Regions from separate parts of the Variovorax sp. AC103 genome, predicted to be linked through region 2. Evidence: riboswitches for the same ligand, from Rfam matches in the RefSeq annotation. Region 2 holds a riboswitch; the other holds the start of a gene.
What was found. Region 2 has a riboswitch for glycine ahead of AC0IYU_RS20720 (D-amino acid dehydrogenase). Riboswitches for the same ligand answer to the same signal wherever they lie in the genome.
Positions count from the first base shown of each region.

Region 1: another riboswitch for glycine. It lies ahead of gcvT (glycine cleavage system aminomethyltransferase GcvT); the one in region 2 lies ahead of AC0IYU_RS20720 (D-amino acid dehydrogenase).

Region 1 covers NZ_CEEDFC010000005.1:296,811-302,626, reverse strand. The annotation lists gene gcvH (glycine cleavage system protein GcvH) at 1-352, opposite strand, end outside; gene gcvT (glycine cleavage system aminomethyltransferase GcvT) at 395-1,582, opposite strand; glycine riboswitch at 1,628-1,740, opposite strand; glycine riboswitch at 1,753-1,843, opposite strand; gene AC0IYU_RS10030 (hypothetical protein) at 1,877-2,419, opposite strand; gene AC0IYU_RS10025 (YybH family protein) at 2,520-2,975, opposite strand; gene AC0IYU_RS10020 (MFS transporter) at 3,151-4,341, opposite strand; gene AC0IYU_RS10015 (AraC family transcriptional regulator) at 4,433-5,218, shown strand; gene AC0IYU_RS10010 (TRAP transporter large permease) at 5,206-5,816, opposite strand, start outside.
Region 2 covers NZ_CEEDFC010000014.1:116,622-122,437, forward strand. The annotation lists gene AC0IYU_RS20715 (FIST signal transduction protein) at 1-1,042, shown strand, start outside; gene AC0IYU_RS20720 (D-amino acid dehydrogenase) at 1,052-2,353, opposite strand; glycine riboswitch at 2,446-2,562, opposite strand; gene rfbB (dTDP-glucose 4,6-dehydratase) at 2,807-3,886, shown strand; gene rfbD (dTDP-4-dehydrorhamnose reductase) at 3,883-4,773, shown strand; gene rfbA (glucose-1-phosphate thymidylyltransferase RfbA) at 4,801-5,697, shown strand; gene rfbC (dTDP-4-dehydrorhamnose 3,5-epimerase) at 5,694-5,816, shown strand, end outside.

The DNA of each region.
Region 1 (5,816 bases), on a different contig from region 2:
TGTCGTAGCTGGCGGCGTCCAGCAGGGCGTCGAGTTGTGAGGGTTCGCTCAGCTTGACCTTGAAGAACCAGCCGCTGGCCAGCGGGTCGCTGTTGGCCAGCGAGGGGTCGGCGCGCAGCGCTTCGTTCACTTCGACGATCTCGCCCGACACGGGCATGAACACGTCGGCCGCGGCCTTGACCGATTCGACGACGCCGGCGACTTCGCCCTGAGCAAAGGTCTTGCCGACTTCAGGCAGGTCGACGAACACCACGTCGCCCAGCGCGTCCTGCGCGTGTACGGTGATGCCGACGGTGGCTGCGCCGCCTTCGGCCGACACCCATTCGTGGTCCTTGGTGTACTTGATGCTCATGGAAAAACTCCTCGTGGAAAAAATGATTCGGGGGTGCAGAGCCTAGCCGCGGAAATAGCGCGTCGGCACGAAAGGCAGGGTCGAGACTTCCATGGGCACCGGCTTGCCGCGCACGATGGCCTGCAGGCGCGTGCCCGGCTCCGCGAAAGCGGTGGCCACGTAGCCCATGGCCACGCAGCGGTCGGCCGTGGGGCCGAGCAGGCCGCTGGTGACGACGCCGATGTCGTGGCCCTCGAAGGACTGCAGCACCGTGCCGTCGCGCACCGGAATGCGTTCGAGCGCCACGAGGCCGACGCGCTTGCGCTTGAGCGTGTCGTGGTCGGTGTGGCCGGCGGCTCCCGGGGTGGCCGCGGCGAGCTGGGCCAGGATCTTCGTGGCGCCCGGAAAGCCGCCTTCGCGCGCGCCCCCGGCGCGGCGCACCTTCTGCATAGCCCAGTTGAGCGAGGCTTCGACCGGCGTGGTCGTGGTGTCGATGTCGTTGCCGTACAGGCACAGGCCGGCTTCGAGCCGCAGCGAATTGCGCGCGCCGAGGCCGACGGGCTTGACCTCGGGCTGGGCCAGCAGCAGCCGGGCCAGCGCCTCGGCGTCCTTGGCCGCCGCCGAGATCTCGAAACCGTCTTCGCCGGTGTAGCCGCTGCGGGTGACGAAGGCCGGAATGCCGCCGATCTGCACCGCGCCGCCGGTCATGAACACGAAGCGCTCGATGCCGGGCGACAGCCGCGCCAGCGTGGCCGCTGCCTGCGGGCCCTGCAGCGCGAGCAGGGCGTGGTCGGGCAGGGGCTGCACCTCGCAGCGCGCGCCGATCTTCCGCTGGATGTGCGCGATGTCGGCCACCTTGCAGGCGCCGTTGACGATCACGAAGAGCGAGCCGTTGCCTTCGTTGAAGAACATCAGGTCGTCCAGGATGCCGCCCTCGTCGTTCAGCAGCAGGCCGTAGCGCTGCTTGCCGGCGGGCAGGTCGATCACGTCGACGGGCATCAGGGTCTCGAAAGCCGCTGCGGCGTCGGGGCCGACCAGGCGCAGCTGGCCCATGTGGGAAATGTCGAACAGGCCGGCCGCGTCGCGTGTGTGCCTGTGTTCGGCCATCAGGCCGGCGGGGTACTGCACCGGCATCGAGTAGCCGGCAAAGGGCACCATGCGGGCGCCGAGCTCCACGTGGAGGTCGTACAGCGGCGTCTTGAGAAGCGCAGTGTCGGGGGCGGAAGCAGCGGAGGCAGCGGAAGAGGCCATGGGGCACTCCAAAGGGGCAGACGAAATCCATGACGCAAGCCATGGGCCACCCCTGCTGTCCGCTTTACCTGAGAGATTCGCCCCACGATCGGGGTTTGCTCCTTCGGTGGGCCGCTGCATCGTTTCCGGTACGGCGGCCTCTCTCCAGCAAGGAAACGCCGGTGTGTACCGGCGCCTTGTCAGTCCTTTTGCCTGAGCGTTCGGGAAACCCCTGCGCCTTCGGCGGCCCCGTCGCGCGGGGCTCTCTCCTGACCCGGGCGAGTGTAGTGGATCGCGGTGCGCAGGGCTTTCGCTTCAGTGAACGATTTCAGCCGGCGGCAGCAGCCGGTCGATGCGTTCGCGCAGCGATTCGGCGCGCTCCGGGCCCGCGGCTTTCTCGATTTCGCTGAGCATCAGCGCGGCGATGGTCATCATGGCCTCGCGGTCGCGCGCCTCGCGCAGGGCGTCGCGCATCTGCAGCGCGAACTTGGGGTCGCGGCGCACGAACATGCGCTCGCAGATGTCGAACAGGAACATGCGCGTGGTGGCCAGCGAGCGCTTGCCGTCGAAGCTGTCGGCCGAGGTGCTGACCTGGATCGTGTCGGCGGCGGGCACGGTCAAGGCCTGTGCCGCCTGCGCAGCCGCAGCCGCGGCGGCCTGCGGGTCTTGCAGGTAGCCCCGCTGCACCAGCGCCTGGAGCGCCTGCTCGGCCTCGTCGCGGGTGCTGAACAGCGGGCTGAAGTCGGTCAGCGAGCGGCGGCCGTCGGCCATGAGCAACAGCGCGCGCTCCCGCTGGCTGAGCGTGCGCTGGCCGCCCTGGAGTTCATCGCGGGCCTTGTCGGTCTTGGTGGGGAACATGGCAGCCACAGCTTTCGGGAGTCGAGGGCTGCAGCATCGTTGCAAGCGGTGACATCTTCATGAACCGTTTGGTTTGCACGGGCAACGGTCTTTGGCGGCGTCATCCGCCCGCGATTTCCTTGCGGATGAGCCACTGGTTGCCCACGCGTTGCAGTTCCAGCGTCTTGCGGCTTTTTTCGCGCAGCTTGTCGGCGGTGTAGGTCTGCTGAAAGCTTGCGCTGGCGGCTTGCCCGGTGACGCTGATGACGAGGTTGTCGATGTCCACGCGGATGGTGGCCTTGTCGGCGATGCGCGTGCGGCGGTCGGCTTCCCAGGCCTTGCGGTCCTGGCCGCGGGGCGGCGTGAAGTCGGGCGCATAGGTGGCCAGGTAGCGCGCCACGTCGCGCGCGGACCAGGCTGCGGCCCAGTTGCGCACGGCGGTCTCGATCTCGGCGATGGCAGCGGCCGGGTTCGCCGGGGTCGGTGCGGGCTGCGGCCCTGTCGCCGCCGGCGTGGCGCCGAAGGCGGCCATGGCCAGCAGCGTGCCGCCGAGGAGGCAACTCAGTGATCGGTGCATGGCGAAGTCTCCTCCTTGTCGTTTGTCGGTCCCGATCATCGGCCGAAACGGTAGCGCTCGAACGACACCTCCCGCTGCTGGATCACCCCGCCAGGTCGGGCTGCCGCTCGATGCTCGCTGAATCGAGCATAAGGCGCGCAATGCGACATTCGACGGCCATGGGCGACGGTGGCGCTCAGGTCGCAGCGCGCTGCGCCCCCGCCGGCACCGCCGGCATCGCCCTGTTGCGCAACCGCAGCGCCAGCACCGTCGCCGCGCCCAGCACGCACAGCACCGCGGTGAACGTCACGCCCAGGCCGCGCGCGTCCGACAGCATCCCGAAAAGCGGCGACACCAGGCCGCCCACCGACAGCGCCAGCCCCAGCGTGATGCCGCTGGCCGTGGCCGGGTTGCGCGGCAGGTAGTCCTGCGCCAGCGTCACCTGCGCGGCGAAGGGCAGGAACATGCTCATGCCGAGCAGCGCGGTGCAGGCCAGCGCCCAGCCGGGGGTCGTTGCGAGCACCAGGCCGGCGAGCGACGGCAGGGCGAGCAGGTAGCCGCTGCGGATGGTGCCCATGCGCCCGATGCGGTCGCCGAGCCAGCCGCCGAGCAGCACGCCCACCGCGCCGGCGGCGGTGAAGCCGGTGAGCGCCGCCGCGCCCTGGAAGGCCGTGCCGTGCAGGTCGCGCGTGATGCGCAGCGACAGCATCGACAGCACCGTGACGTACGGGATCGACCAGCCCACGATGGTCGCCACCAGCAGCCCGAAGGCGCGCCAGTCGTTGTGGGGCTTGAGCACCTCGCCGGCGGCCTTGCGGGCGGCGGCCGCCGTGGCGGCGGACGCAGCGCCGCGCCCCGCATTCGCCAGCAGCCACACCACGCCCATCGCCAGCGCCGGCACCCCCAGCAGGTAGCTGCGCGACAGGCCTCCACCACCGACCACCGTGGCCGCGAGCACCGGCGGAAAGGAGGCGCCGATGGTGCCGCCGACGGAGAACACGCTCATCGCTTTCTGCGAGGCCCCGCCGGCCGCACGTGCCGCCACCGTGGCCGGCGGGTGGTAGGCCGCAATGCCCAGCCCGCACAGCGCGATGGCGATCCAGGTCAGCAGGTAGCTCTGGCTGATGCCCGCCAGCACCACGCCGAGCGCGGCCACCAGGAAGCCCGTGGGCACCAGCCAACTGCGCGGGTGGCGGTCGGCGTACAGGCCGAACAGCGGCTGCACCACGCTCGACAGGCCGGTCGCCGCGAGCATCAGCCCGCTCACGGCCGTGTAGCTGTAGCCGCGCTCCAGCACCATGAAAGGCAGCAGGGCCGGCACCAGGCCCTGGTAGAGGTCATTGACGGCATGGGTGCCGGTGAGCAGGCCGAGGCGGCGCTTGTTCATTCGATCGCTTTCTGGATGTCCATTGATAAAAGCCATCGTAAAAAGCCGCGCGAAGATGTTCTCGCTACGAATCAGCATCTATCGTCGAGAAATGGACAAACTGGACCTGAGGCCCGAACAAGGCGAGTCGACCCCGCGCCCGATGGCCGTGCTGGCGACCGACACCGACGGCGACGCTTTCATTCCGCTGCACACGCACCGGCGCGGGCAGCTGATCCATGCGATTTCAGGCGTGATGCTCGTCAGCGCCGTGGCGGGCAGCTGGGTGGTACCGCCGGGGCGCGGCGTGTGGGTGCCGGCCGGCATGGCGCACCAAATCCGCATGGCGGGCGAGGTGAAGATGCGCACCGTCTTCGTCGAGCCCGGCACGCGCGCCGACCTGGGCGGCGAATGCCGCGTGATCCGTGTCGGCGAGTTGCTGCGGGCGCTGATCGTCGCCGCCGCGTCGCTTCCGCTGGACTATGCGCCGGGCGGGCGCGACGAACGGGTGATGGAGCTGATCCTCGACGAGATCGAGGCCGCGCCAGCCCTGTCGCTGCATGTGCCCATGCCCCGCCACGTTCGCCTGGCTGCGCTGTGCGAGGCGCTCGTGCGCGACCCGTCGCTGCCCGCGTCGCTGGACGACTGGGCGCTGCGCCTGCACATGAACAGCCGCACGCTGGCGCGCCTGTTCCAGCGCGAGACGGGCATGAACTTCGGCGCCTGGTGCCGGCAGGCGAGGCTGCTGCTGAGCCTGCCGAAGCTGGCCGCGGGCGCTTCGATTCTTGAAGTGGCGCTGGCGCATGGCTACGAGAGCCCGAGCGCCTTCACCGCGATGTTCCGGCGCGCGCTGGGCGTGCCGCCCAGCGCGTACCTGCGCCGAACCTACTTGGAATAGGCCAGGTCGCGCAGCGCCAGCGAGACCCACGGCACGTAGGTGATCACCATCAGGCAGGCCAGGATCACCAGCACGAAAGGCACCAGGTGTTTCACGATGCGGTCCAGCGAGATGCGCGCCACGGTGCAGGCCGCGAACAGGTTCACGCCGAAGGGCGGCGTGATCATGCCCAGGGCCAGGTTCACGACCATGATCAGCCCGAAGTGCACCGGGTCGATGCCGAAGTGCACCGCCACCGGCGCCAGGATCGGGGCGAGCACGATGATCGCCGCGCTTGTTTCGATGAACATGCCGATCACGAACAGCGCTGCGTTCACGCCCAGCAGGAACATCGCCGGCGACTTCAGCACCTCCTGCAGCCAGTGGCCGATGGCGTCAGGAACGCCCGCACGGGTAATGAGGAATGCGAACAGCCCCGCGTTGGCGATGATGAACATGATCACGGCCGACGACATCACCGACTTGCGCAAGATGGCGTACAGGTCCTTCAGCTTGATCTCGCGGTAGATCACCATGCCCACCACCAGGGCGTAGAACACCGCCACCGCGGAGGCCTCGGTCGGCGTGAAGATGCCGCCGTAGATGCCGCCGAGGATGA
Region 2 (5,816 bases):
CAACAACGCCGAGTACTTCGACGAACCCGGCATCAGCCTGATGCTGTGCGCGCTGCCGAGCGACCAGTACCGCGTGTTCTCGGGCGTGGCGCCGCTGGGCAACTCCGAAATGAGCGGCTTCGAGGCGCACACGGCGCTGGTGCATGCCGACCCCGCCACGCCCGACCTGACCGAACTCATCGGCGAGATGGCCGGGCGCACCGACACCGGCTACCTGTTCGGCGGGCTGTCGTCGGGCCGCCACGGCTCGCTGCAGTTCGCCATCGGCGGCAACGGCAACATCCGCGGGCACGGCGCGGCGGGCGGCGTGTTTTCGGGCGGCATGTCGGGCGTGGTGTTCGGCGAGGGCGTGCGGGTGGTGTCGCGCGTCACGCAGGGCTGCCAGCCGCTGCGTTCGGGCGCGGTGCGCGAGCGCGAGATCACCGAGGCCGACGGCAACCTGCTGCTCAAGCTCGACGGCGAACCCGCGCTCGACGTGCTGCTGGCCGACCTGCAGGTGTCGCTCGAGCGTCCGCAGGAGGCCATCGACGCGGTGCGCAACACGCTGGTGGGGCTGGCCGACGCGGGCAGCGACGGCATCCGCCGCACCGGCGACCTGGGCGCCGACGTGCTGGTGCGCCACATCATCGGCCTGGACCCCACGCGACGCGGCATCGCCATTGCCGACACGGCCGAGGCCGGCATGCGCCTGACCTTCTGCCGCCGCAACGCGCAGGCCGCGCGGGCCGACCTGATGCGCATCTGCGCCGAAATCCGCGAAGAGCTGGAACCTGAAGAGCAGACGCTGGCCACCGCGCGCGCCGTGGCCGCAGGCGAGGCCGAGGCCGCGCCGCACCCGGCGCGGCGCATTGCCGGGGCTGTGTACGTGAGCTGCTCCGGACGCGGCGGGCCGCACTTCGGCGCGCCCGGCGCGGAGCTGCAGATCGTGCGCCATGCGCTGGGCGACGTGCCGCTGGTCGGGTTCTTTGCGGCGGGCGAAATTGCCCGCCACCATCTGTATGGCTACACCGGCGTATTGACGGTGTTCACCAGCAACGACTGACCTTGGCGATCACGCCGGCTGCAGCACGCGCAGCCTGGGCGCAGGCATGCCGGTGAACGCGAAATCGACCTCGGGCGCCAGCCCGCTCACGATGCGCGCGATCGACTTGCCCGAGCCGCAGGCGTGCGTCCAGCCGAGCGTGCCGTGGCCGGTGTTGAGGAACAGGTTCGGCAGCTTTGTCTTGCCGATCAGCGGCACGTTGCTCGGCGTGGCGGGGCGCAGGCCGGTCCAGAACTGCGCCTGCGTGGTGTCGCCGGCGCCGGGGAACAGTTCTTCGACGCGGCGCACGATGGCTTCGCAGCGCACCGGGTTCAGGTCGCGGTCGTAGCCATTGAGCTCGGCCGTGCCGGCAATGCGCAGGCGGTCGCCGGACGCCGACGTGTAGCGCGAGAACACCAGCTTGAACTCGTCGTCGGTCAGCGAGACCTGGTGGGCCTTGGAAGCGTCCTTCACGGGCAGCGTCACCGAGTAGCCCTTGGCCGGGTAGATCGGCAGCCGGATGCCCAGCGGCGCGGCCAGCAGCGGGCTCAGCGAGCCCATCGCCATGACGAAGGAGTCGCCGCGGATGCGCTGGAAGCGGCCCTCGTGGTCGGTCACCTCGACGTGGTCGATCTGGCCACCGGCCTCGCGCAGCGCGGTGACGGTGTGGCCCATGAGGAACTTCACGCCGGCCGCAGCCGCCAGCTTGGAAAGCTCGCGTGCAAAGCGGTTGGCGTCGCCCGATTCGTCTTCGGCCGTGAAGGTGGCGCCCGCCAGCTTGGGCCGGATGTGGGCGAGGGCGGGCTCGATCTTCACCGCCTCGTCGGCCGAGATGACCTGGCGCTCGCAGCCCAGGGCACGCATCTGCTCGGCGGGGGCGAGGGCGCCGTCGAATTCCTTCTGCGTCGTGTAGAAGTGCAGGATGCCCTGCGTGCGCTGGTCGTAGTCGATGCGCGTGTCGCGGCGCAACTGTTGCAAGGTGTCGCGGCTGTAGGTGCCCAGGTGCACGATCTGCGCGATGTTGTGGCGGGTGCGCGCGGGCGTGCATTCACGCAGAAACTGCAGGCCCCAGAGCCATTGGCGTATGTCGGCGCGGATGCGGAACAGCAGCGGGGCGTCTTCCTTGCCCAGCCATTGCAGCACCTTGAGCGGCGCGCCCGGGTTGGCCCAGGGTTCGGCATGGCTGACGGAAATCTGCCCGCCGTTGGCAAAGCTGGTCTCGGCGGCCGGGGTGGCCTGCCGGTCGATCACGGTCACTTCGTGGCCGAGTTGCTGGAGGTAGTAGGCCGAAGTCACGCCGAGCAGGCCGGCGCCAAGAACGATCACGCGCATTTCAAGTACCTCTTGAGGTTGAAGCGCTTGAACGACGGGCGTGGTGTGCTATTGAATCAATAGCAGGCAACCGGACGGCCGTGGTCCAAGTTGCCGCTCCCCCTGTCCTCGGTACCTGAGAGATTCACCCCCTGCGCCCGCAGCGGGTTTGCTCCTTCGGTGCATCGTTGCCACTGGGCGTGGTGCGATGACTCTCCAGACGGCGTTGTCAGTTGATGCAGTACTGACCCCTTGCCGAAATCTTCTTCGAAGACCTCGTCGGGCCGACCTGAGCGTTCATGGGAGTTTGCGCCTTCGGTAGGGCCACCGGGGTGGCCCGCTCTCCTGCAGTGTGGCCGATTGTAAACACGGCCTGAAGTGAACGGTAACGCCTTGTGTTTCGGCCTGTCGGCCCAATGGGATAATCACCAGTTGATTTGCCGCAGGGCAATTGCTTCAAACACAGGGGACCCCATGATCTTGGTTACCGGCGGCGCTGGCTTCATTGGCGCCAATTTCGTACTCGACTGGATCGCGAACAGCGACGAGCCGGTCATGAACCTCGACAAGCTGACCTACGCGGGCAACCTCGAGACCCTCGCGTCGCTCAAGGGCAACCCGAACCACATCTTCGTGCAGGGCGACATCGGCGACAGCGCGCTGCTCGACCGCCTGCTGGCCGAGCACAAGCCGCGCGCCGTGGTCAACTTCGCCGCCGAATCGCACGTGGACCGCTCCATTCACGGCCCCGAAGACTTCGTGCAGACCAACGTGCTCGGCACCTTCCGCCTGCTCGAATCCGTGCGCGGCTTCTGGAGCGCGCTGCCTGCCGACCAGAAAAGTGCCTTCCGCTTCCTGCACGTGTCCACCGACGAGGTCTACGGCTCGCTCTCCAAGACCGACCCCGCCTTCACCGAAGAGAACAAGTACGAACCCAACAGCCCGTACTCGGCCAGCAAGGCCGCGAGCGACCACCTCGTGCGCGCCTGGCACCACACCTACGGGCTGCCGGTGGTCACCACCAACTGCTCGAACAACTACGGTCCGTTCCACTTCCCCGAGAAGCTCATTCCGCTGATGATCGTCAACGCCCTGGCCGGCAAGCCGCTGCCCGTGTACGGCGACGGCATGCAGGTGCGCGACTGGCTCTACGTGAAGGACCACTGCAGCGCCATCCGCCGCGTGCTCGAAGCCGGCAAGCTCGGCGAAACGTACAACGTGGGCGGCTGGAACGAGAAGCCCAACATCGAGATCGTCAACACCGTGTGCGCGCTGCTCGACGAACTGAGCCCCAAGGCCGGCGGCAAGCCCTACAAGGAACAGATCACCTACGTCACCGACCGCCCCGGCCACGACCGCCGCTACGCCATCGACGCGCGCAAGCTCGAACGCGAACTCGGCTGGAAGCCCGCCGAGACTTTCGACTCCGGCATTCGCAAGACCGTCGAGTGGTACCTCGCGAACAGCGAATGGGTGCGCAACGTGCAAAGCGGTGCCTACCGCGAGTGGGTTGAAAAACAGTACGACGCCGCACCGGCAAAGGCCGCGGCATGAAGTTGCTGCTGCTGGGCAAGGGCGGGCAGGTGGGTTGGGAACTGCAGCGCAGCCTGGCGCCGCTGGGTGAATTGGTGGCGCTCGATTTCGACAGCACCGACTTTCATGCCGACTTCAGCCGCCCCGAGCAGCTGGCAGACACGGTGCTCAAGGTGCGCCCCGACGTGATCGTCAATGCGGCGGCCCACACGGCCGTCGACAAGGCCGAGAGCGAGCCCGAGTTCGCGCGCAAGCTCAACGCCACCTCGCCCGGCGTGGTGGCCGAGGCGGCGCAGCAGATCGGCGCGCTGATGGTGCATTACTCGACCGACTACGTCTTCGACGGCAGCGGCAGCGCACCCTGGAAGGAAGACGACGCGACCGGCCCGCTGAGCGTGTACGGCCAGACCAAGCTCGAGGGCGAGCAACTGGTGGCCCAGTACTGCGCAAGGCACCTGATCTTTCGCACGAGCTGGGTGTATGCGGCGCGCGGCGGCAACTTCGCCAAGACCATGCTGCGGCTGGCGAAGGAGCGCGACAAGCTCACGGTGATCGACGACCAGTTCGGCGCGCCCACGGGTGCCGAGCTGCTGGCCGACGTCACGGCGCACGCCATCCGGGCAACGCTGCAGGACCCCACGAAAGCCGGTCTCTATCACGCGATTGCCGGCGGTGAAACCACATGGCACGGCTATGCGCGCTTCGTGCTCGGCCTGGCGCAGCAGGCCGGCGTCGAGCTCAAGGCCGGCCCCGATGCCGTCGAGGCCGTGCCGACCAGCGCCTTCCCGACCCCGGCGAAACGCCCGCACAACTCGCGCCTGGACACCACCAAGCTGCAGACCACCTTCGGGCTGCGCCTGCCCCCCTGGCAGGACGGCGTTGCGCGCATGCTGCGCGAAACGCTCTGACGCGTGAATTCACACGAGAAGAAAAGCATGACCACGACGACTCAACGCAAGGGCATCATCCTGGCCGGCGGCTCGGGCACCCGCCTGCATCCGGCAACCCTGGCGCTCAGCAAGCAGCTGCTGCCCGTGTATGACAAGCCGATGATCTACTACCCGCTCAGCACGCTGATGCTGGGCGGCATGCGCGACATCCTGATCATCAGCACGCCGCAAGATACGCCGCGCTTCCAGCAATTGCTGGGCGACGGCAGCCAGTGGGGCATCAACCTGCAGTACGCAGTGCAGCCCAGTCCCGACGGCCTGGCGCAAGCCTTTCTCATCGGCGACAAGTTCGTGGGCAACTCGCCGAGCGCACTGGTGCTGGGCGACAACATCTTCTATGGCCACGATCTCGTGAACCTGCTCGCCGACGCCGACAAGAAGCCGTCGGGCGCCACCGTGTTCGCGTACCACGTGCAGGACCCGGAGCGCTACGGCGTGGTCGCGTTCGACGCCAAGGGCAAGGCCAGCAGCATCGAGGAGAAGCCCTTGAAGCCCAAGAGCAGCTACGCGGTCACCGGCCTCTACTTCTACGACAACCAGGTGGTGGACATTGCCAAGGCCGTGAAGCCGAGCGCGCGCGGCGAGCTGGAGATCACCGCCGTCAACCAGGCGTATCTCGACCTCGACCAGCTGAACGTGCAGATCATGCAGCGCGGCTACGCATGGCTGGACACGGGCACGCACGACAGCCTGCTGGAAGCGGGCCAGTTCATCGCGACGCTGGAGCATCGGCAGGGGTTGAAGATTGCGTGCCCCGAGGAAATCTCTTGGCGCAACGGCTTCATCACCAGCGAGCAGCTCGAAAAGCTCGCGGCGCCGCTGGAGAAGAGCGGCTACGGCAAATACCTGCGGCACCTGCTGAACGACGAGGTGCGGTCATGAAGGCCACGCCGACGGCCATTCCCGATGTGCTGGTGATCGAACCCAAGGTGTTCGGCGACGCGCGGGGCTTCTTCTTCGAAAGCTTCAACCAGAAGGCCTTCGACGAAGCGGTCGGCCAC